DNA from 3 places in the Streptomyces sp. MS06 genome. Region 1 is predicted to be linked to each of the others. Evidence: riboswitches for the same ligand, from Rfam matches in the RefSeq annotation. Region 1 holds a riboswitch; each other region holds the start of a gene.
What was found. Region 1 has a riboswitch for thiamine pyrophosphate ahead of ACL02U_RS08060 (thiamine ABC transporter substrate binding subunit). Riboswitches for the same ligand answer to the same signal wherever they lie in the genome.
Positions count from the first base shown of each region.

Region 2: another riboswitch for thiamine pyrophosphate. It lies ahead of thiC (phosphomethylpyrimidine synthase ThiC); the one in region 1 lies ahead of ACL02U_RS08060 (thiamine ABC transporter substrate binding subunit).
Region 3: another riboswitch for thiamine pyrophosphate. It lies ahead of thiO (glycine oxidase ThiO); the one in region 1 lies ahead of ACL02U_RS08060 (thiamine ABC transporter substrate binding subunit).

Region 1 covers NZ_JBJZOJ010000011.1:89,359-97,139, forward strand. Annotated here, with positions in the region: gene ACL02U_RS08040 (NUDIX hydrolase) at 1-405, shown strand, start outside; gene ACL02U_RS08045 (HDIG domain-containing metalloprotein) at 393-953, opposite strand; gene ACL02U_RS08050 (reverse transcriptase domain-containing protein) at 1,588-3,054, shown strand; gene rlmN (23S rRNA (adenine(2503)-C(2))-methyltransferase RlmN) at 3,295-4,401, shown strand; TPP riboswitch at 4,492-4,597, shown strand; gene ACL02U_RS08060 (thiamine ABC transporter substrate binding subunit) at 4,687-5,778, shown strand; gene ACL02U_RS08065 (ABC transporter permease) at 5,754-7,439, shown strand; gene ACL02U_RS08070 (ABC transporter ATP-binding protein) at 7,440-7,781, shown strand, end outside.
Region 2 covers NZ_JBJZOJ010000002.1:2,410-10,190, reverse strand. Annotated here, with positions in the region: gene ACL02U_RS01085 (metallophosphoesterase) at 1-848, shown strand, start outside; gene ACL02U_RS01080 (hypothetical protein) at 1,042-1,905, shown strand; gene thiC (phosphomethylpyrimidine synthase ThiC) at 2,020-3,834, opposite strand; TPP riboswitch at 3,827-4,002, opposite strand; gene ACL02U_RS01070 (YibE/F family protein) at 4,074-5,561, shown strand; gene ACL02U_RS01065 (SsgA family sporulation/cell division regulator) at 5,784-6,230, opposite strand; gene ACL02U_RS01060 (helix-turn-helix domain-containing protein) at 6,328-7,053, opposite strand; gene ACL02U_RS01055 (DUF5326 family protein) at 7,386-7,598, opposite strand; gene ACL02U_RS01050 (cupin domain-containing protein) at 7,767-7,781, opposite strand, start outside.
Region 3 covers NZ_JBJZOJ010000009.1:27,192-34,972, forward strand. Annotated here, with positions in the region: gene ACL02U_RS06455 (thiazole synthase) at 1-497, opposite strand, end outside; gene thiS (sulfur carrier protein ThiS) at 501-701, opposite strand; gene thiO (glycine oxidase ThiO) at 698-1,855, opposite strand; TPP riboswitch at 1,853-1,964, opposite strand; gene ACL02U_RS06470 (hypothetical protein) at 2,016-2,402, shown strand; gene ACL02U_RS06475 (NAD(P)/FAD-dependent oxidoreductase) at 2,447-3,646, shown strand; gene ACL02U_RS06480 (Rv2175c family DNA-binding protein) at 3,726-4,091, shown strand; gene thiE (thiamine phosphate synthase) at 4,225-4,890, shown strand; gene metF (methylenetetrahydrofolate reductase [NAD(P)H]) at 5,104-6,027, shown strand; gene ACL02U_RS06495 (hypothetical protein) at 6,084-7,091, shown strand; gene ACL02U_RS06500 (phytoene desaturase family protein) at 7,176-7,781, opposite strand, start outside.

The sequences.
Region 1 (7,781 bases):
ACCGCCGTAGCCCGCAACGACGCCGGAGAGGTCCTGCTGATCCACAAGACCGACAACGACCTCTGGGCCCTGCCCGGCGGCGGCGTCGACCTGGGCGAGTCAGCCCCGGACGCAGCCGTACGCGAGACCAGGGAAGAGACCGGCTTCGAGGTGGAGGTGACCGGCCTCGTCGGCATCTACACCAACCCAGGGCACGTCATGGCGTACGACGACGGCGAGGTCCGCCAGCAGTTCTCCGTCTGCTTCCATGCCCGCATCACCGGTGGCCGGCTGCGGACGAGCAGCGAGAGCAAGGAAGTCGCCTTCGTCGACCCGAGCAAGCTGGACGAGCTGAAGATCCACCCGTCGATGCGCATGCGGATCGAGCACGGCCTGGCCGACCGGGCAGATCCCTACCTCGGCTGATGCGACAAGCGGTCGCGAGTCCGCTCCACCGCGCCCTGAAGGTAGGGCCGTGCCTTGCTGATCGCGTTGTGGACCTCGCTGCCCGGCTCGTAGCGGACGAAGATCTCGTCGATCCGGGTGTCGAAGTCGAAGGACTGCCCGGCGGGCCCGGTCGTCATGTCAGCGAAGATCAGGGCGTCCAGGACCGGCGAGTCCTCCCGCTCGTAGACGGCCAGCTCTGTCGAGAGCCCGCGCTGCTCTGCCTCGTACACGGCCCCGGAATGATGAGCGACGAGCCGCACCAGACGTGCCGGCGCACCCAGCGATTCGAGGTGCCTGGCACCGTCGAGAGGATGAAATCCGGTGTCACGCAGCTCGGGCGCGTAGCCGATGTCATGCAGCCACGCGGCAGCGACGAGGAGATCCCGGTCCGCCTCGGACACAGCCGCGGAAGCTTCGCGGGCCCGAGCAGCCACGGCCTGAGTGTGCAGCCAGCGGTTCCCGAGCTGGGGGAGCAGGGACTCAGCGAGTTCGGCCGCTCCCTGGGGCGTGTCCAGTGCAGAAGGCATGCATGGAACGGTAGCCGAGTCGAGCCGAGAGCCGACAGGCCGTGATCGGAGCAACTGCCGATCAAGGGTGCGGTACGACTTTCCCTACATCCATCAAGAGCCCGCGCACGGCGCGGGCGCGCGCCGCCTCTGCGGCGCGGCCTGCCTCCTGTCTCCGCCCCGGCTGGCCGCGCCCGGCGGCGCGCTACGTGCAGCGGGCAGAGGCAGGAAAACCCTCTGTGGCTGGGGCGGTCGGCTCCACGGCTTTAGGCAGCCACTTTGGGGCGAGCCTCTAAGATCATGGCCCCAACGTCGTGCTTTACCGGGCAGGTCCACAGACTGCCCGACACGCCGGAAGCTTACGGGGCCATGATCACTCGCCCCAAAGCAGCTCCAGCCCAAAGCCGCTCCGCCGACCTAACCGGAAGCCTGCGACCAGAGCCGACTGGCAGGAAAAACACTGCCTCGCCCCTGACGCTGTACGCTAAGTTATTCTCGATGCGCAGGGTCACCGCGCACATTGCATCGGTATCGCAAGTCAGGGGGGCTAATGAGTTTTGGACTTGATGCAAAGAAGGCCGCGGATATCTGTCAGACGGAAATGTATGGAGATTGGTACCGGGACCCCTGGGGGTGGCCCGAACTATCTTGGGTGATGAAGAGCCCGCGGGAATTTCCGTGGTCGGAGATTGTGCACCGAGACGGCAATATCACGCTGCGGCGGGAGCCTAGATTCGAACCCACCGTTGTGCCGAAAAGCCGCCTAGGGGTACGTCCGGCCGTAGTGATGTCGCTAGACGTAAGGATGGCCTATGCGGCAGCTATCGCGCAGGTAACCTCAAAGCTTCACGCCAATTTGCCCGAATGGGTCTACGGCTGGCGATTGCGCAATGAGAAGAGGCTGGCCAACAACGGTGACGAGTGGAAGAATTATTCTTCATTCTTTCATGACCCTGCATTGATGGAAGGGTATGCACTTCAGACGGATATCACCTCCTTCTTTGCTTCCATTGATGTCAATAAGGCAGTGGATGTTGTCTATTCCGAGGCGGGCGATTCTGCTGGTGCGCGCCTAATTGAAAAGATTGTTCGATCTCATCACGAGCTTGCATCCAGGAATGGTCTTCCTCAGCGAAGTTGGCCATCCGCCATCCTGGCGAACCGGTACATGGCTCCACTCGACAACCTGATTTCGCAGAGGTTGTCTTCAGGTCAACTGACAGGGGCAGTCAGGTGGATGGATGATATTTACGTAACCGGAGAAGAGGCGACGCTCTACAAGTTCTTCCTCGACTTCCAGTCTCGCGTTCGAGAGCTGGGTCTTGAGGCCAACGCCTCTAAGAGTCGCCTGGGTCGCCTCAAAGAGATCCGGCAGGATGTGCTTCTGGAGGGCCTTCAAGAAGTGCCGATCCCCGTAAAGAAGAGGATTCAAATACTGGAGAATGGGTCCGATGTCGTTGAAGCCGCAGTCGAGGAGATGGACATCGAATGGCTGAGGAAGCTAGAGGGTGCAGCACTGGAAAGGCCGTTCAGTCAATCTTCTGCCACGATCAAAGTGATCCTGAAGACTCTCAGGAAGCATAAGGAGTATGGGAATTTTGATCGATGGCTTGCCTTTGCGGAGAAACTCTCCCACGTTGCAGACGCGCTGGGCAGGTACTTCCGCGATGCTGTAAAAGAAGATCCGCGCAGAATGGGTGCCTACTGCGATTGGTATAGCGGCTACCGTGCAACCGAGTGGGCGGCAATCCACTGGTCGTCTGCTCAGTTCGCCTTGGCTATCCCCAGTTCTAATCGGCTGCCAGCATATCGGGAAGTGATGGCGGAATGGCTGGAAAAGGGTTCTGACCTGCATCAAATCTCAGTGGCGGCCCAACGCTTGGCTCAGATTGACCCCACCGCGACTAAGGACATCATTCGTAGACGTCTGGATGATGAGGCGCGACCTATTTTTCAGAGAATCTATGCTTTGGCTCTAATGAATGCGCGAGATGAGAGGTTGCTGATTTCGCGTACCATCAAGCAGGATGCCAGCAACGTAGTGACTCGGGAATGGTTGGAAGCCAACAACTATTCGACTCCCAAAGTCTCTGCGGACTATGACTCGGTTGCCTCCGAATAGCGGGCAAATTCGACGCCCCTGGATCAGCCGACGCACGTTACGTGGGCTGGGTGAACGGAAGGCTGCTGGTGATGCCATAAGCGATTGGGGTGGCGGTGATCACGGCGCACTCGGATCAGGGCTGGGCCGTCCCTGGGCCGTCCGAGGCCGACCAAGGCTGACAGTCGGCACCCACGGGTGACCACCCCCACCCCGCTCTGGCCTGGGCTCCCCGAGTTGATCTGCGACACTAGGAGGGTTATGCCGAAGCCCGGAGAACTCACTTTCGTCGCCCCCCGCGGAGCCAAGAAGCCGCCGCGGCATCTCGCCGACCTCACGCCCGCCGAGCGCAAGGAGGCGGTCGCCGCGATCGGTGAGAAGCCGTTCCGCGCCAAGCAGCTCTCGCAGCACTACTTCGCGCGCTACGCGCACGACCCCGAGCAGTGGACCGACATCCCCGCCGGGGCGCGCGGGAAGCTGCGGGAGGCGCTGCTGCCGGAGCTGATGACGGTGGTCCGGCATCTGTCCACCGACCAGGGCGCGACCCGCAAGACGCTGTGGCGGCTGTTCGACGGCACTCTCGTGGAGTCGGTGCTGATGCGGTACCCGGACCGGGTGACCATGTGCATCAGTTCCCAGGCCGGCTGCGGTATGAACTGCCCCTTCTGCGCCACCGGGCAGGCCGGCCTGGACCGGAACCTGTCCACCGCCGAGATCGTGCACCAGATCGTCGACGGGATGCGGGCCCTGCGGGACGGGGAGGTGCCCGGAGGTCCGGCCCGGCTGTCCAACATCGTCTTCATGGGGATGGGCGAGCCGCTGGCCAACTACAAGCGGGTGGTGGGCGCCGTGCGGGCGCTCACCGACCCGGCGCCCGACGGCCTCGGGCTGTCCCAGCGCGGTATCACCGTGTCGACCGTCGGACTCGTTCCGGCCGTCCACCGGCTGGCCGACGAGGGCCTGAAGTGCCGGCTCGCCATCTCCCTGCACGCGCCGGACGACGAGCTGCGCGACACGCTCGTCCCGGTGAACACGCGGTGGAAGGTGCGCGAGGTGCTGGACGCCGGATTCGAGTACGTCCAGAAGTCCGGCCGCCGGCTGTCCATCGAGTACGCCCTGATCAGGGACATCAACGACCAGGCCTGGCGCGGTGACCGGCTCGGCCGGCTCCTGAAGGGCAAACCGGTGCACGTCAACCTCATCCCGCTCAACCCGACGCCGGGTTCGAAGTGGACCGCTTCCCGACCGGAGGACGAGAAGGCGTTCGTCGACGCCGTCGCCGCGCACGGGGTGCCGGTGACCGTCCGGGACACCCGGGGTCAGGAGATCGACGGGGCCTGCGGCCAGCTCGCGGCCACCGAGCGGTAGCCTGAGCACGGACGACTTCACACCGACACAGCACCACGTCACAGCACCACCGATATCCGCACCACCGATATCAGCATCATCCACACCTGCATATTCCGACAGGGGAGCGCCACAGCGCTGAGAGTGCGGCACCGGCCGCAGACCCTCCGAACCTGGCCCAGGTCATTCTGGGTAGGGAGATCGGTCACCACTCGAGCTGTTGCGCCCTGCCCGGCCCCGGCGGACGGATGCCCGCCGGTTCCGGGCGGGGCCGCGTCTTCTCCTGGTCACCCCAGGAGGAATCAAGTGAGCATCACCAAGAAGGCCACCGCCCTCGCCCTCGGGCTGGGACTGGTCACCGTGCCCGCGCTGACCGCGTGCGGCGCGTCCGACGAGGGGAGCACCCGGGGCGGCGGCTCCCGCACCGTGACTCTCGTCAGCCACGACTCGTGGGCGGCCTCGAAGGACGTCATCGCCGCGTTCGAGAAGCAGTCCGGCTACCAGGTCAAGGTCCTCAAGAGCGGGGACGCCGGGCAGGCCGTCAACAAGGCCCTCCTGACCAAGGACCACCCGCAGGGCGACGTCTTCTTCGGCGTCGACAACACCCTGCTGTCCCGCGCGCTCGACAACGGCCTGTTCCAGCCGTACCGCGCCCAGGGTCTGGACCGGGTGGGCGCGCAGTACCAGCTGGACGCCGACCGGCACCGGGTCACGCCGGTCGACTACGGCGACATCTGCGTCAACTACGACAAGAAGTACTTCGCCGACCACGAGCTGGCCCCGCCCGCCACCTTCGACGACCTGATCAAGCCGGCCTACAAGGATCTCCTGGTCACGGAGAACGCCGCCACCTCCTCACCGGGCCTCGGCTTCCTCCTCGGCACCGCGGCCCGCTACGGCGACGGCAGGTGGCAGGACTACTGGAAGAAGCTGAAGGCCAACGGAGTGCAGGTGGTCGACGGCTGGGAGCAGGCCTACAACGAGGACTTCTCCGGCTCGGCCGGCGGCAAGCAGGCGAAGGCCGACCGGCCGCTCGTGGTGTCCTACGCGTCCTCGCCTCCCGCAGAGGTGATCTACGGCGATCCCAAGCCGTCGACCGCACCCACCGGGGTGGCGAAGGGCACCTGCTTCCGCCAGATCGAGTTCGCCGGCCTGCTGAGCAATGCCGGGAATCCCGAGGGCGGCAAGGCGTTCATCGACTTCCTGCTCACCAAGCGGTTCCAGCAGGACATGCCGCTGAACATGTTCGTCTACCCGGTGGTGGACGGTGTGCAGGTCCCGGCCGAGTTCACGAAGTACGGGCCCCCGGCCGAGGACCCGGAGACGATGACGCCGGCCAGGATCGCCGACCACCGTGACGCGTGGGTCAAGTCGTGGACGTCTCTCGTACTGAAGTGAGGCAAGCGGCCGCGGGCGCCGCACCGCGCCGCGGGAGCGCGGTGCGGCTCGGCCTGACGGTCGTGCCCGTCGCGTTCTTCGCGGTGTTCTTCGCCTACCCCGTCACCGCGATCGTCGTGCGCGGCCTGCGGGTCGACGGGGCCTGGCGGATCGAGCGGCTGTGGCAGGTCGCGGCCGGGTCCGACGTGCGGCACGTGCTGTGGTTCACCACCTGGCAGGCGGCCGCCTCCACCGCGCTCACCCTGCTGGTGGCGCTGCCCGGGGCCTACGTCTTCGCCCGCTTCGCCTTCCCGGGCAAGCAGGTGCTGCGGGCCGTCGTGACGGTGCCGTTCGTGCTGCCGACCGTCGTCGTCGGTTCGGCGTTCCTGGCCCTGGTCGGTCGCGGCGGGCTCCTCGACGACCTCTGGGGCGTCCGCCTGGACACGACGGTGTGGGCGATCCTGCTGGCGCACGTCTTCTTCAACTACGCCGTGGTCGTGCGCACCGTCGGAGGGCTGTGGGCGCAGTTGGACCCGGGGCAGGAGGAGGCGGCGCGGATGCTCGGCGCCTCGCGGTTCGCGGCCTGGCGGACGGTCACCCTTCCGGCGCTGGCGCCCGCCGTGGCCGCCGCCGCCCTGATGGTCTTCCTGTTCACCTTCACCTCGTTCGGGGTCGTGCAGATCCTGGGCGGCCCGACCTTCTCCACGCTGGAGGTGGAGATCTACCGGCAGACCTCCCAGCTCTTCGACCTGTCCGCGGCCGCCGTGCTCACCCTCCTGCAGTTCGCCGCCGTCGGCGCGATACTCGCCGTGCACGCCAGGACCGTCCGGCGGCGCGAGGGCGCGCTGCGCCTGGTCGACGCCGCGGGCACGGCCCGCCGCCCGCGCGGGGCCGGGCAGTGGGCGCTGCTGGGCGGTGTGCTGGCCACCGTGGGGGTGTTGCTGGTGCTGCCGCTGGCCGTGCTGGTGCAGAGGTCGCTGGCGGTGCCCGGCCTGGGTTCCTACCGGGCGCTCGGCTCGGACGCCGGCGGGGTGTTCCTGGTGCCGCCGATCGACGCGATCGGCAACTCGCTGGAGTACGCGGCGGCCGCGACGGCCATCGCGGTGCTGGTCGGAGGTCTGGCCGCCACGGCGCTGACCCGCAGGGACGCCGGACGGCTGCTGCGCACCTTCGACGCGCTGCTGATGCTGCCGCTCGGGGTGTCCGCGGTGACCGTCGGCTTCGGATTCCTGATCGCCCTGGACGAGCCGCCGCTGGACCTGCGCACCTCCTGGATCCTGGTGCCGCTCGCGCAGGCGCTGGTGGGGGTGCCGTTCGTGGTGCGGATCATGCTGCCGGTGCTGCGGGCGGTGGACGTACGGCTGCGGGAGGCGGCGGCGGTGCTGGGGGCGTCGCCGTGGCGGGTGTGGCGTGAGGTGGATCTGCCGCTGGTGCGGCGGGCGCTGCTGATCGCGGCCGGGTTCGCCTTCGCGGTGTCGCTGGGCGAGTTCGGGGCGACCGTGTTCCTGGCACGGCCGGACAATCCGACGCTGCCGGTGGCGGTCGCCCGGTTGCTGGGACGGCCCGGTGCCGTCAACTACGGTCAGGCGATGGCCCTGTCGACGATTCTGATGCTGGTGTGCGCGGCGGCCCTGCTGGTGCTGGAGCGGCTGCGCGGCGGGGAAGGGACGGGGGAGTTCTAGATGCTGCTGAGCCTGCGGGCCGCGACCGTGCGCTTCGGCGAGCGGGACGTGCTCGACGCCGTCGACCTGGACGTCGCCGAGCACGAGGTGGTGTGCGTGCTCGGGCCGAGCGGCAGCGGCAAGTCGACGCTGCTTCGCTCGGTGGCCGGGCTCCAGCCGCTGCACTCCGGTCGGGTGCTGCTGGACGGGCGGGACCAGGCGGCGGTGCCCGCGCACCGGCGTGGCGTCGGGTTGATGTTCCAGGACCACCAGCTCTTCCCGCAGCGGGACGTGGCCGGGAACGTGGCGTTCGGGCTGCGGATGCGCGGGGCGTCGAAGGCGGAGCAGTTCGCCCAGGTGAGC
Region 2 (7,781 bases), on a different contig from region 1:
CCGTACCGGCCCAGCAGCCGGACGTTCGCCCGGGTGCCCTCTACGTGGTCGGCGACGTGCACGGCTACCTCGACGAACTGGTCGCCGCCCTCCGGGCCGAGGACCTGATCGACGCGGACGGGCACTGGTGCGCCGGGACCACCCGGCTCTGGTTCCTCGGCGACTTCACCGACCGCGGCCCGGACGGCATCGGCGTGATCGACCTCGTGATGCGGCTGTCCGCGGAGGCGGCCGCGGCGGGCGGCTACTGCAAGGCGCTCATGGGCAACCACGAGCTGCTGCTGCTCGGTGCGAAGCGGTTCGGCGACACGCCCGTCAACTCCGGTGCGGGCACCGCCACCTTCCAGGCCGCCTGGCTGCTCAACGGCGGCCAGAAGACCGACATGGACCGCCTGCAGGACCACCACCTGCAGTGGATGGCCCGCCTCGACGCGGTCGAGGAGGTGAACGGCTACCTCCTGGTCCACTCGGACACCACCGCCTACCTCGACTTCGGGGACTCGATCGAGGCGGTCAACGACACCGTCCGCGAAACCCTCACCCGCAACGACGCGGACCAGTGCTGGGACCTGTTCCGCAAGCTCACCCGGCGCTTCTCCTTCCGCGACGAGGGCGGCGCCGACGCCGTGCGCTCCCTGCTCGACACCTACGGCGGCAAGCGCATCGTGCACGGCCACAGCCCCATCCCGTACCTGCTGGGCGAGGTCGGCTCGGAGGACGGCGAGGACAGCAGGGACCCCGTCGTCGAGGGCCCGCACGTCTACGCCGACGGACTGGCCATCGCGATGGACGGTGGAGTGACGATGGCCGGAAAGCTGCTGGTCCGGGAACTGCCGCCGCCCGACTGACCTGTCACCTACCGGTCGGACGCCCACCGCGCGCCGACGGCGAACGGCGCAGAACCGGACGCAATTTCCGGAAACCCCCTGTCACCGGTTGCCGTAGCGGCTCTACCATCGGCATGTCCGTAGCAGGCTCCCCTCCGTTTCTGCCCGACGGCTCGTTGGCATGCGAGCCCCAAGCCCTACGGAGCATCGGGGGATGCACATGAACAACCTTCCGCAGCATCTTCTCAGCGAGGACCGCCCGGAATTCGAGCGAATCCTCGATGAGGCGCTGCGCTCCGCACCACACCACCCGGAACTGGCCGCTGTCGGACAACGACTCAACCCGGAACAGTTGCGGACCATGGCGCTCAACGCCACCGCACTCATCACGGCCGCCGCGGCGACCGAGTACCAGCACTACGTCAAGGTCCGCGAGGCGCTCCGCCACCCGGAACCGCCCGCCCCGGAAGCCGACGGCACCGACGACGGGGCGGAGCCGGACACCCGTGCAGCGGGCCTCGCCGCCACGGTCGAAGAGGTCGCCGAAGCATCCGGTGCGGGTGCCGTCGCCGTCGTGGCGGTCCTGGCGCCCGTTCTCGCCGGCACGGCAGCGGTGATATTCCTGCTGGTCGGCTACCTCCTGAAGATGCTGGACCCGCAAGCGGCGTTCGCCCGGACCATGCTCACCGTCGGCTGGGCCTTCGGCGCGCTGACCGCGGTCGCCATCCTCATCGCCACCGCCGGCCTGCTGATCACCGCGCTGCGCAACCGGCCGTCCTCCGACTCCGGCTCCTACAGCGCCGGGCGCAAGGAGGTGGCCCAGGCGCAGAACGCCTGGCGCGAGGCGTTGCTGGACCGCGGCATCCTTCCGTTTCTGCGGGAGGCGCTGGCCGACCCCGGTACGGCCGCGATGCGGGCCACCGCACCGTCGCCGCAAGGACGCATGCCCCGGCTGGGCTACGACCGGCCGGGCTTCAGCAGCCCGGAGGACGGCACCGTCGCCGGCCGGCGCCCCAGTTTCAGCAGCCCCGACTTCAGCAGCCCTGACTTCGGAGGCCCGGACCACCAGCCGGAGTAGCCGAACGACTGCTCCGCGCCGCGAACCGGCCGGGGCCCAGGCCGGCCGGGACGGTTGGGCCGCCCCGGCAGGCGGCACCCGTGAGCGCACCACCACGAGTGCCGCCCGGCGGCCTCAGTCCGCGATCGGCAGATACACCCGGTTCCCGCTCTCCGCGAACTCCTTCGACTTCTGCAGCATCCCCTCGGCGACCTCCTCGGGAGACGCCTCCTCAGCCGCAGCACCGCCGAACCGCTCCGTGATGCTTTGGCTGATCTTCATCGAGCAGAACTTCGGCCCGCACATGGAGCAGAAGTGAGCCGTCTTGGCGGGCTCAGCCGGCAGGGTCTCGTCATGGAACTCCCGTGCCGTGTCCGGGTCCAGGGCGAGGTTGAACTGGTCCTCCCAGCGGAACTCGAAGCGCGCGTCGGACAGCGCGTCGTCCCACTCCTGCGCACCCGGGTGTCCCTTGGCGAGGTCGGCGGCGTGCGCGGCGATCTTGTAGGTGATGACGCCCGTCTTGACGTCGTCCCGGTTGGGCAGGCCGAGATGCTCCTTGGGCGTGACGTAGCAGAGCATGGCCGTACCCCACCAGGCGATCATCGCGGCACCGATGCCGGAGGTGATGTGGTCGTAGGCCGGAGCGACGTCCGTCGTCAGCGGACCGAGCGTGTAGAACGGAGCTTCGTCGCAGATCTCCTGCTGGAGGTCGATGTTCTCCTTGATCTTGTGCATCGGGACGTGCCCCGGGCCCTCGATCATGGTCTGCACGTGGAAGCGCCTGGCGATGCGGTTGAGCTCCCCGAGCGTGCGCAACTCCGCGAACTGCGCCTCGTCGTTGGCGTCCGCGATGGAACCCGGCCGCAGCCCGTCGCCGAGGGAGTACGTGACGTCGTAGGCGGCGAGGATCTCGCAGAGCTCCTCGAAGTTCTCGTACAGGAACGACTCCTTGTGGTGCGCCAGGCACCAAGCCGCCATGATCGATCCGCCTCGCGAGACGATGCCCGTCTTCCGCTGCGCGGTGAGCGGTACGTAGGGGAGGCGGACGCCCGCGTGGACGGTCATGTAGTCCACGCCCTGCTCGGCCTGCTCGATGACGGTGTCCTTGTAGATCTCCCAGGTCAGCTCTTCGGCTTTTCCGTCGACCTTCTCCAGCGCCTGATAGAGCGGCACGGTGCCGATCGGTACGGGAGAGTTGCGCAGCACCCACTCGCGCGTGGTGTGGATGTTGCGCCCCGTGGACAGGTCCATCACCGTGTCAGCGCCCCAGCGTGTCGCCCACGTCATCTTCTCGACCTCCTCCTCGATGGAGGAGGTCACAGCCGAGTTGCCGATGTTCGCGTTGACCTTCACCAGGAACCGCTTGCCGATGATCATCGGCTCGATCTCCGGGTGGTTGACGTTCACCGGAAGTACCGCCCGGCCGGCGGCGATCTCCTCCCGGACGACCTCGGGGGACACGTTCTCCCGGACGGCCACGAACTCCATCTCCGGCGTGATCTCCCCTCGCCTGGCATAGGCGAGCTGCGTCACCGGCGCTCCGTCACGGCTGCGACGCGGCTGACGCGGACGTCCCGGGAAGACGGCGTCGAGGTTGCGCAGACCGCCCCGCGGCGCGGTGTGCTTGATCCCGTCGTCCTCAGGACGGACCGGGCGGCCCGCGTACTCCTCGGTGTCGCCGCGGGCGATGATCCAGTTCTCCCGCAGCGGGACCAGGCCCCTGCGGACATCGGTGTCGACGAGTGGATCGGTGTACGGCCCCGATGTGTCGTACAGCGTGACGGATTGCCCGTTGGTGAGGTGCACTTGGCGGACCGGCACCCGGAGGTCGGGGCGCGAGCCCTCGACGTATCCCTTGTGCCAGCCGATGGACTTCCCGGCCCCCGTATCGGCCGATCCCTCGGCCGCTATCTGAGCGGAGGCAGGCGTGCGTGCGTCCTTGTCGGTCATGAGACCTACTCCCTACGCCGGCATTACCCGGTAACAGGTTCGGCGGTCGACGCAGCGGCCACCGTCTTCGAGATTTCGGTGGAACATCGCTCGTTCCACGTGAAACATCGCAAAGACGGACGTCAGCGCCCTCTCAGCCCGGTGCTCCGAGCTCCCGCGTGTGCAAAGGTGCCTCCACGCTAGCGTCATTTCGGGCGCGGTGAACAGAGGGCCCCCTTTGTTCTTGCGATGATCGCTCGGTGACCACGACTCGTCAGCATGCGTATCCGCCACCGGGACCACAGCCGGGTCCGGACTCGGAGGACCGGACCCCGGATGTCGGAGACGACCACGGACACGGGCACGGGGAGGGCCACCAACACGGTCCAGCGCAAGGGCACGGGCACGGGCACGGGCACGGGCACGGGCACGGGCACGGCCACGGTCCGGCCGCTCCCGTCTCCCGGCACCTGCGCAAGGTCATCGCGGCCGTCCTGGTGCCGTTCGCCGCGGCCGTGGTCGTCGGTCTGGTGGTGCTGTGGCCCGCAGGTGCTCCGCCGCACCAGCGCACCGGCGTGGGATTCGACCGGCAGACCCAGCAGGCGACGGTCACCAGGGTGGACGGGGTGAGCTGCGCGTCCGTCCACGCCGCGGGAGCAGGAGCCCCGGACGGCACGGCCGACGCCGGAGGCGACTCGACCCGGCAGGAAGGGGGCAACGCCTGCCGGAAGGCGACCATCCGGGTGGACACCGGCAAGGACAAGGGCCGCACGTTCACCGAGATCGTCCAGCCGGACCAGTCACGGCAACTGCACAGTGGCGAGAGGGTCGTGGTCGCCTACGAGCCCTCGGCGCCCAAGGACCTGCAGTACTCGGTCGCCGACGTCGACCGCCGGTTCCCGATGGCCCTGCTCGCCGGAGTCTTCGCGCTCGCTGTCGTGATCGTCGGCCGGATGCGCGGGGTGATGGCGCTCGTCGCGCTGGCCATCAGCTTCCTGCTGCTGAACTTCTTCATTCTGCCCGCCATCCTCGAGGGGGCGAACCCGTTGGTGGTGGCGGTGGTCGGATCGAGCGCCATCATGCTGATCGCGCTCTACCTCAGCCACGGGTTGTCCGCGCGGACGTCGGTGGCGGTACTCGGAACCCTGATCTCACTGCTGCTGACCGGGCTGGTCGGTGCCGTGTTCATCGGCTGGGCCGCACTCACCGGCAACACCGACGACAACACGGGCCTGATCCACGGACTCTATCCCTCCATCGACATGAGCGGTCTGCTGCTGGCCGGGGTCATCATCGGCTCGCTCGGCGTCCTCGACGACGTGACGGTCACGCAGACCTCGGCGGTGTGGGAACTGCACGAGGCGAATCCGTCGATGGGATGGCGCGGGCTGTACCGCTCGGCCATCCGCATCGGACGCGACCACATCGCCTCCGTCGTCAACACGCTGGTCCTGGCCTACGCGGGCGCCGCCCTGCCACTGCTGCTGCTCTTCTCGATCGCGCAGAGCAGCGTGGGGACGGTCGCCGGCAGCGAGTTGGTCGCCGAGGAGATCGTGCGCACACTGGTCGGCTCGATCGGTCTGGTCGCCTCCGTGCCGGTCACCACCGTTCTGGCGGCCCTGGTGGTGGCAGCCGACCGCACCCGACCGGTGTCGGCCGGAGCGGGCACGGGCGCGGGCCGGCCGGCGGGTTCACACCCGCCGGCCGCCCTGGCCCGTGGCGGTCGGGGGCGGCGGCGCAAACCCTGACCGGTCGGCCGTCCGCCTGTCGAGCGGTCTGCCCTCGCACCCGGCGCCTGACGACCGGGACGGCTCCGGGGCACTTCCGCATCCCCGGCGTGGCGTCGGCACGGGAGGGCGGAGCGGCCGGCCCGTCCAGGCGGCAGGGCTACGGCTTCACCATCTTGAAGAAGCGTTCCTGCACTCCGGCGACGATGGCGCGGACCGCCTCTGCCGCATGTCCGGCATGCCTCAGCCCGCGTTCTGCTCCTCCGCCAGAATGCGGCCGAGGGCTTCGTCGAGATGGGCGTCGAAGTCGGCGAGGGCGCCCTCCTGCCCCAGCGGCACGAGCTTGTCGGTGCGGTCGAGGAAGGCGAGCAGCGGCGCGGCCGACGAGCGGAACAGCGCATGGTCGCACCCCACCTGGAGCCGGATCAGGACCTCGCCGAGGACGTCCGGTTCGGCGGGTGCGACCTGTACGTCGCCTTCGCCGCACGGCCCGGCGACGCCGTCGATCAGCAGCTCACGACCGAAGGCCCAGGTCACCGGCGCGTCACCGGGCAAGTGAAAGGTCAGCCGCACGGCGTAGGGATCGCGGGTCTCGTAACGCAGTTCCACCGGGATCCGAAAGGAGAGCTCCTCGGACACGAGGAAGCTCATCATGACCTCTGCCTGCACTGCCTCTGCGGACCCGCTCATCGCTTACCCCGTCTTCACTGTCGGCTGGCCGGGAATGACCCCTTGACACTGACGACATTTTGCTCAAAGTGTTCGCTAGATCACAAGGAGTAAGTTTTCAGATGCTGATAGAGATCGCCAGCGTGCCCAGCAGTCGCCCCACCTCGTCGTGCAACCGCCGCGCCGCAGGCAGCAGCCGGTCGGCCCGCTGAACGGGGAGCGAGAGGGCGAACGTCGCGGCGCTGGCCCCCGCGGTGACCGGGATGGCGGCGCAGACCGTCCCCAGCGCGTACTCCTGCCGCTCGAGCACCGGCTCCATCCGCCCCAACCGCTCCAGTCGCCTCAGCAGGGCGCCCCCGTCGGAGACGGTGTAGGGGGTGAGGGACTGCGGCGGATAGCGCTCCAGATGGTCACGTCGGGCCCCGTCGTCCAGTTGGGAGAGCAGACACTGACCGACGGCGTGCGCGTGACCGGTCTGCCGGAAGTCGGCCCATTCCTCGACCGCCGCATTGCCCGGGGTGTCCGAGACGCACATGACATGGATCTCGCCCTCCCGGTAGAGCGCGTAGTACACGGGCACACCGATCACATCACGCCAGTGTCCGACCATCTCCACGATCGTGCTGCGACGTTTCTGCGCCGCTGTACTACTGCCCAGCCGCTCGGCCGACTCACCCAGGAAGAACAGCCCCTTCTCCCGGCGCAGATAGCCTTCGTGCGCCAGCGTCCGGAGCAGGTGGTAGGCCGTGGGAAGGGCGAGCCCGGTCTCGCGGGCCAGCTGTTTGGCGGGAGCGCCGTAGGCGTGCTCGGCAACCGCCTCCAGCAGACGCATCGCACGCTGCACGGAACCGATCAGAGTGGTGGCGGGACCGGCCGGGCCGACAGCGCCGCAGGATGCCGGCCGCTGGAGCGGAGGCGCGACAGGACGGGTCTGCGCCGCCGGCGGGCGCAGGTCCGCGGGTGCGGTGTCAACCGTGACCAAGGATGGCTCCGAAGCGCGAGGGGAGCCCGTGCCGGGGAAACACGGGTGCGGGATGGGCGCCGCGCGCGGGGGTTCCGCGCGGAGTTCCGGACTTTAACCTTCCGTCACCACGGAAGCACAGAATGTCCGGAAAACTTCCCTCGGCCGAGGGAACAGGTGGCCCGTCCGCAACGATCGCCGGTCACCCGGCGCGCTCACCAGTCGTTACGTGAGGACGAACTCGCCGTGAACTTCCGGACCACGTAGATCAGGCCACCGACCAGCGCGACGAACACCAGCGCCTTGAAGAGCAGGCTGATCACGATGCCCAGCACTGTGACTATCAGGCCACCGAACACGACCAGAGCGATGACCGGCACCGCGATCCACTTCACCCACCACGGGAGCCCCGCGAAGATCTCCTGCATCGTCCTCGCCTCAACCTCTCCGCCCGTCCTGGTCCGGGCCGTCGAACCCGGTGCGTGCCGGGGATCGTTGCTGTCCTGCTTCGATGCTAGGGCGCGCGGGAGCGGGACGGGCGCTCTCCGTCCCCCGTACTCCCCTGACCGATCCCCTAGGGATCCCGGGACCGCCCGTCAGCTCTCCGGAGG
Region 3 (7,781 bases), on a different contig from region 1:
TTGCGGATGCCGAGACCGGAGCCGATCGGCGAGCCCAGCGGCATGACCGCCGCGCAGCCGACCTCCTCCAGCCGCCGCGCCAGCACCGGGTCGTCGTTGGTGTAGGGCAGGACCGTGAAACCGTCGTCGACCAGCGTCTCGGCCGCGTCCAGCAGCTCCACCGGATCGGGCAGCAGGGTGCGCTCGTCGGCGACGACCTCCAGCTTCACCAGGTCCGTGCCCAGCGCCTCGCGTGCCAGGCGAGCGGTGAGCACCGCCTCCCCGGCCGTACGGCAGCCCGCGGTGTTCGGCAGCACCCGGATCCCGAGCCGGTCCAGCACCGACAGCACGGATCCGTGCACCGACGGGTCCACCCGCCGCATCGCCACCGTCGTCAGCTCCGTGCCGGACGCCACCAGCGCCCGCTCCAGCACCTCCAGGCTCGGGGCACCGCCGGTGCCCATGATCAGGCGGGACGCGAAGGGCGTACCCCCGACGACGAAGGGATCCTCGGCCACGGGTCAGCCTCCTTGGACTGCGGTCAGGACCTCGACGCGGTCGCCTTCGGCGAGGCGGGCCGACGGCCACTGCGCGCGCGGGACGACGGTCTCGTTGAGAGCGGCGGCGACGCCGGACGGGGCCCCGGTCAGGGACCGGACGACCGAGTCGAGGGCGGTGCCCTCGGCGACCTCGCGCGGCGCACCGTTGACGGAGATGTTCACGCGGCCCGCTCCACCGGGGCGAACCGCCGCGGGCTGAACGCCCGCGCCTCCTCCGGCAGCCCCCCGGTGACCAGGGCGTGCGCCAGTACCTCGCCGGTGACCGGGGTCAGCAGCACGCCGTTGCGGTGGTGACCGGTGGCCAGCAGCAGCCCGTCCAGGGCGGTCGGCCCGAGCAGCGGCGCGTTGTCCGGGGAACCGGGGCGCAGCCCGGCCCGCGTCTCGGTCAGCGGCAGCTCCGTCAGCCCCGGCACCAGCTCGTGGGCGTCGCGCAGCAGCTCGTACACGCCGCCCGCGGTCACCGTGGTGTCCCAGCCCAGCTCCTCACTGGTCGCGCCCACCACCAGCTCGCCGTTCTCCCGCGGCACCAGGTAGACCTGGCTGCCGCGCACCACCGCGCGCACGGTGCGACTGAGGAAGGGCGCGTACCGCTGCGGCACGCTCAGCCGCAGCACCTGCCCCTTCACCGGCCTGACCGGCGGAAGCACGTCGTCCGGCACGCCCGCCAGCCGCCCGCTCCAGCTTCCCGCGGCGAGCACCACCTGCCCGGCGCCGAGCACCGCGCCCGAGCGGGTGACCACGCCGGTGGCCCGGTCCCCGGCCACCGTGAGCCGTTCGGCCCGCTCCCGGTGCAGCACCACGCCGGCCCGCCCGCAGGCCGCGAGCAGCGCGGCCGCGAGCCGGCGCGGGTCGATCTGGTGGTCCCCGTCGACGCGGAGCCCGCCGCGCACGCCCGGCGCGAGCATCGGCTCCAGCCGGCGGCAGTCCCGACCGGACAGCCACTGCGAGTCGAGCCCGGACTGCCGCTGCAGGGCGTGCAGTTCGCGCAGCTCGGCCCGGTCGTCGGAGTCCAGAGCCACGGCGAGCGTGCCGCAGCGGCGGTAGCCGAGGTCCTGCCCGGTGAGGTCGGTGAGTTCGGCCGCGAAGCCCGGGTAGCGGCGGGCCGACGCCAGGTTCAGGCCGAGCAGTGTCTGCTCGCCGTGGTGCAGCTCCGTGACGGCGGCCAGCATCCCGGCGGCCACCTGTGCGGCGCCGCCGCCGGGGTCCGGGTCCACCACCGCGGCGGCGAGTCCGCGCTGGGCGGCCCGCCAGGCCGTCACCAGCCCGATGATCCCGCCCCCGATGACGAGGACGTCAGGTGTACGCGTGGGCGACATGGGCGTCCAGCCCCTCCCTTCGCCGGCATGACCCGGATCAGGTTCGTACGGTCGGAGGCCGCCAGCCTCCCTCTCAGCCCGGTGCGTCCGGGCTCCCGCGAGTGCTTTACGGTGGCCACCCTAGCCCGCCCGGACCGTGCCTGTAAGGGAGCCTCGCACCATGGCCCGATCGCTCGACGGCCTCGTCCTCGCCCCGGTGGCCGACCAGGCCCCCGGCCAGGTCGGCGCCGCTACCCGGTTCGCCTACCACGAGCAGGACGGCGGGATCTGGGCCGAGTACGCGGGCGGCGATGTCGTACGCGGCCGTCTGGTGGGTATCCGGGAGGGGGACCGGCTGGACTTCCGGTACGTGCAGCTCACCCGCGACGGTACGACGTCCGCCGGGCACTGCGTGGCCACCGTCCTCGAGCTGCCGGACGGGCGGGTGCGGCTGGAGGAGGACTGGGAGTGGGAGTCCCGGGAGGGCAGCGGGACGAGCGTGGTGGAGCAGGTCGCGGACGACGACGGCGGACCGGTGGGAAGCCGGCTGACTAGGGTGATCAGGTGAGTGAGCGGACGCAGCGGCGGGCCACGGCCCCGGCCGCGGGGCGGGTGGTCGTGGTCGGCGCCGGCATGGCCGGGGTGCAGACCGCGGTCGCACTGCGCGAGCACGGGTTCACCGGCTCGGTGACCCTGGTGGGAGCCGAACCCCACCAGCCCTACGACCGGCCCCCGCTGTCCAAGGCGGTCCTGCTCGGCACCGCCGAGCACTCCGCCTTCGACGTCGACTTCGACGGACTCGGCATCGGGCTGGAGCTCGGCCGGGAGGTGCTGGGCCTGCGCCCGGGCGACCACGAACTGGACACCGCCGCCGGGCCCGTGCCCTACGACGTCCTCGTCCTGGCCACCGGCGCGGAGCCGATCCGGCTGCCCGGCACGGACGGCGTACCCGGGGTGCACCTGCTGCGCACCCTCGACGACGCCGAACGACTGCGGCCCGTCCTCGCCCGCCAGCACGACATCGTCGTCGTCGGCGCCGGCTGGATCGGCGCCGAGTTCGCCACCGCGGCCCGCGAGGCCGGCTGCGCGGTCACCGTGGTCGAGGCCGCGGACCGGCCGCTCGCCGGGACCCTGCCGGCAGAGGTCGCCGCCCCGATGGCCGCCTGGTACGCCGACAGCGGGGCCGTGCTGCGCACGCACGCCCGCGTCGAGCACGTCGAGCCCGGGGCGGTGGTGCTCGACGACGGCACCCGGATCCCCGCGGGCGCCGTCGTCGTCGGCGTCGGAGCCCGGCCCGCGACCGGCTGGCTGGCCGGTTCCGGCGTCGAGCTCGGCGCCCGCGGCGAGGTGGTCGCCGACGCCCACCTGCGCACCTCCGCATCCGACGTGTACGCCGTCGGCGACTGCGCCTCCTTCCCGTCCGCCCGCTACGGGGAGCGCCTGCTGGTCCACCACTGGGACAACGCCCTCCAGGGCCCGCGCGTGGTCGCCGCGAACATCGTCGGCTCGGCCACCGGGCAGCCCGACGCGGTCTACGACCCGGTGCCGTACTTCTGGTCCGAGCAGTTCGGCCGCTTCGTGCAGTACGCCGGGCACCACGCCCGTGCCGACCGCACCGTCTGGCGGGGCGCCCCCTCCGGGCCGGCGTGGACGGTGTGCTGGCTGCGTGAGGGGAGGCTGGTCGCCCTGCTGGCCGTCGGCCGTCCGCGGGACCTGGCCCAGGGGCGCCGGCTGATCGGCGCGGGCACCGCGATGGACCCCGAACTGCTCGCCGACCCGGCCAGACCGCTGAAGGCGGCCACCGTCGGCTGACCGCGGCGGCCCCACCGGCGCGGCCGCCGCGGCCGGGGCTGACTACCGACTGTCGGTGCCAGATGGCAGGCTTGGTCATGTGACCGAGATTGACGCTAAGACCGATGCTCTCGTCCCCGGCTGGCTCACCCTCCCCGACATCGCCGAACAGTTCGGCGTCGAGGTGACGCGCGTGCGGCAGCTCGTCAAGGAGGGCCAGCTCATCGCCGTACGCCGGGGCGAGAACCGGGCGCTCCACGTCCCCGCCGCCTTCATCGACGGGGACAAGGTCGTCAAGGGCCTGTCCGGGACCCTGACCCTGCTGCGGGACGACGGCTTCACGGTCGAGGAAATGCTGGAGTGGCTGTTCACTCCCGACCCGAGCCTGCCCGGCACCCCCGCGCAGGCGCTCGGCGAGAACCGCGGCACGGAGGTGAAGCGCCGCGCTCAGGCGCTCGCCGTCTGACCCGCACCCGCCCCACCGCCCATCCGCACACCGTCCGGCGTACGGGCCGCGGCCTGCGCCGCGGCCGCCGTCCGCCGCGCCCCGTCGCGGCCCGTACGCCGCCGACCCGGCACCCACCACGGGGGAACCACCCATGTCAGACAAGGCCGCCACCGCCGCCACCGCCCGCCTCGCCGACGCCCGGCTCTACCTGTGCACCGACGCCCGCAGGCGCCAGGGCGACCTTCCGGAGTTCCTGGACGCGGTACTGGCGGGCGGCGTGGACATCGTGCAACTGCGCGACAAGGGCATGGAAGCCGCCGAGGAACTGGAGTACCTGAAGGTCTTCGCCGAGGCCTGCGCCCGGCACGGCCGGCTGCTCGCGGTGAACGACCGCGCGGACGTCGCCCACGCCGCCGGCGCCGACGTGCTCCACCTGGGCCAGGGCGACCTGCCGGTGCCGGCCGCCCGCAGGATCCTGGGCGGGGAGGCCCTCGTCGGCCGCTCCACGCACTCCGAGGCGGAGGCCGCGGCGGCCGCCGTGCAGGACGGTGTGGACTACTTCTGCACCGGCCCCTGCTGGCCGACCCCCACCAAGCCGGGCCGCCCCGCCCCCGGCCTGGACCTGGTCCGGTACACCGCGGGCCTGGGCACCGACCGCCCCTGGTTCGCCATCGGCGGTATCGACCCGGGCAACCTCGACGAGGTGCTGCGGGCCGGTGCCCGCCGGGTGGTCGTGGTGCGGGCGCTCACCGAGGCGGACGACCCGGGGAAGGCGGCGGCCCGGTTCGCGGAGCGGCTGCGGGAGGCGGTCCTCTAGCTCGGCCTGGGGTATCGCGAAGATCCTGCGCGGTGGCCGCGGTGGCCGCGGTGGCCGCGGTGGCCGCGGTGGCCGCGGTGCCCGGCGCCGTGCGGCGCCCGTTTCCCCGTGCTTCGGGGGACGTATGTCCAAGGGGTGGACAACAGGCCGACTTTTCGGGCAAATACCCGTGCTCCGGTTGGGGGACCGCCTACCCCTGGTTAACCTGCCGGTATGGCCCTCGGAACCGCATCCACCAGGACTGATCGCGCGCGGACCGTGCGCGAGATGCTCGCCACCGGAAAGGCGACCTACTCGTTCGAGTTCTACGCGCCCAAGACGCCGAAGGGCGAGAAGAACCTGTGGAACGCGCTCCGCCGGGTGGAGGCGGTCGCTCCCGACTTCGTCTCCGTGACCTACGGCGCGGGCGGCTCGACCCGGGCCACCACGGTCAAGGAGACCCAGCAGATCGTGGTCGACACCACGCTCACCCCGGTCGCCCACCTCACCGCCGTCGACCACTCCGTCGCCGAACTGCGGAACATCATCGGCCAGTACGCCGACGCCGGGATCCGCAACATGCTCGCGGTCCGCGGCGACCCGCCCGGCGACCCGATGGGCGACTGGGTGCCGCACCCGCAGGGACTGACCTACGCGGCCGAACTCGTCCGGCTCATCAAGGAGTCGGGGGACTTCTGCGTCGGCGTCGCCGCCTTCCCGGAGATGCACCCGCGCTCCGCCGACTGGGAGACCGACGTCCGCCACTTCGTCGCCAAGTGCCGGGCCGGTGCCGACTACGCCATCACGCAGATGTTCTTTCACCCGGAGACGTACCTCAGGCTGCGCGACGAGGTCGCGGCGGCCGGCTGCGACACGCCGGTCATCCCGGAGATCCTGCCGGTGACCAGTGTCCGGATGCTGGAGCGACTGCCCAAACTGAGCACCGCCGCCTTCCCCGACAGCCTGAAAGAGCGGATCCTCACAGCGAAAGACGATCCCGCCGCTGTACGCTCCATGGGAATCGAGTTCGCCACCGAGTTCTGTGCACGCCTCCTGGCCGAAGGGGTTCCGGGGCTGCACTTCATCACACTCAACAACTCCACGGCGACGCTGGAAATTTACGAGAACCTGGGCCTGCACCATCCCCCGCGGGCCTAGACCGGTCGCACTGCCGTACGACACACTGCACAGCGGCCACAGGGAGAGGGGCGTACATGAGCTGGACGGCGGTCCTCTACATCGCGTTCGGCGGCGTCGCGCTGTGGCTGCTCGGCGAGGTCCTGCTGCAGTACAAGGCGCGACTGCGCTGGCGGCTGCTCGCCTTCACCGGCTTCCTCGGCGTGGTCCTCGGAGTGCTCATCGCGTCCGTCGTCGTCATCGGTCTCGGCGCGGCCGCCTTCGCGGTCGGCCAGACCTACGTCACCCTGTCGTTCCGGCGCGGCTTCGCGGCCGGCTGGGCGGTCAGCCGCCGGGGCGCCGAGGACGGGCCCCGGCGCCGCGGCACGCCGGAGCACGACGACGAGGAGCAGGCGCCGTACCAGCCCGGCACGGACGACCCGGAGCAGGAGTACGCGGACCAGGCGGCCGCCCCCGGCGCCCACACCGCCGACGGAGACTCCTACGACCAGGCCGACGACCACGACGACGTGTTCACCCCGGTCCGCCCCGCCGGCCCGTCGGCCGCCGAGACCACCGCGGTCTACGAGCCCGAGCCGATGCCGGAGGACACCGGCTCCTACGGCGTCTACGGCGACACCGGGTACGCCGCCGCCCAGCCGCAGGACCAGTACGCGGCCGCCGCCCAACCCCAGGACCAGTACGCGGCCGCCGCCCACAGCACCGACCAGAACTACGGCTACGACGGGTACACCGGCTACGGCCAGTACGGCTACGACGCCTCCGGCCAGCAGCAGTACGCCGCCTACTCCGACCCCTACATCGGCAGCCAGGGCTACGGCAGCGGCTACGAAGGCACCTACGACGGCGGATACGGGCAGCAGGCCTACGGCCAGGAGCAGTACACCGGCGGCTACGCGGAGACCCCCGCCGAGGGGGTGTGGGTCCCCCAGCAGCGCGCCACCGACGGCGACCCCTACGCCGGCGGCTACCCGCAGGAGCAGCAGTACCCCTACCAGCAGGGCGACGGCACCCAGGGCGACGGAACCCAGGGTGGCGGCACCCAGGGCGGCGCCGGCTACGACGAGCAGCAGTACCGTTTCTGATCCCGCGCGGCTTCTGATCCGGCGCGGCTTCTGATCCGGTGCGGGTACTGATTCGGCGGGGGTTCTGATCCGGCGCGGGCCGCGTCACCGCGAGCCGCGGAACTCCGGACCCTCCACGACGAGACCGGCGACCAGCGCCCCGGACATTCCCGCATGCGGCAGCCCGCCGCCCGGATGGGACCAGCCGCCGACCCGGTACAGGCCCGGCAGGCCGGTGGCGTTCCCGGGGTGCAGCAGGCCTCCGCCGCCCGCAGCCAGCGCGGGGGCGGGGATCCCCCCGCCCGGTGCGCCCGTCGCCTCGGCGACGGCGGCCGGAGTGCGCAGCTCCCGCCACAGGACCCGGTCCCGCAGGCCGGGCACGGCACGCTCGGCGGCCTCCGTCATCCGGTCCGCCTGCACATCGAGGGCCTCCCGCCCGGTCAGGCCCCCGGCCGCCGGCACGCCCGCCCCGCCGTCCGCGGCCCCGGCGGGCAGCGGTGACGCCAGCACGACCGCCTCGTGGTCGCCGTCCGGGGCCGTCGCCGGGTCGTCGGGCCGCAGCACCGTGACGGTCGGGTCCGTCGGCATCCCCGCGGGGGAGCCGAACAGCGCCCCCAGCTCCGCAGCCCGGTTTTGGGTGTGCACCACCGTGCGATGCACCGCGTCCCGCGGACGCCCCCCGCGCAGCGCCAGCAGCACCGTCAGCCGGCT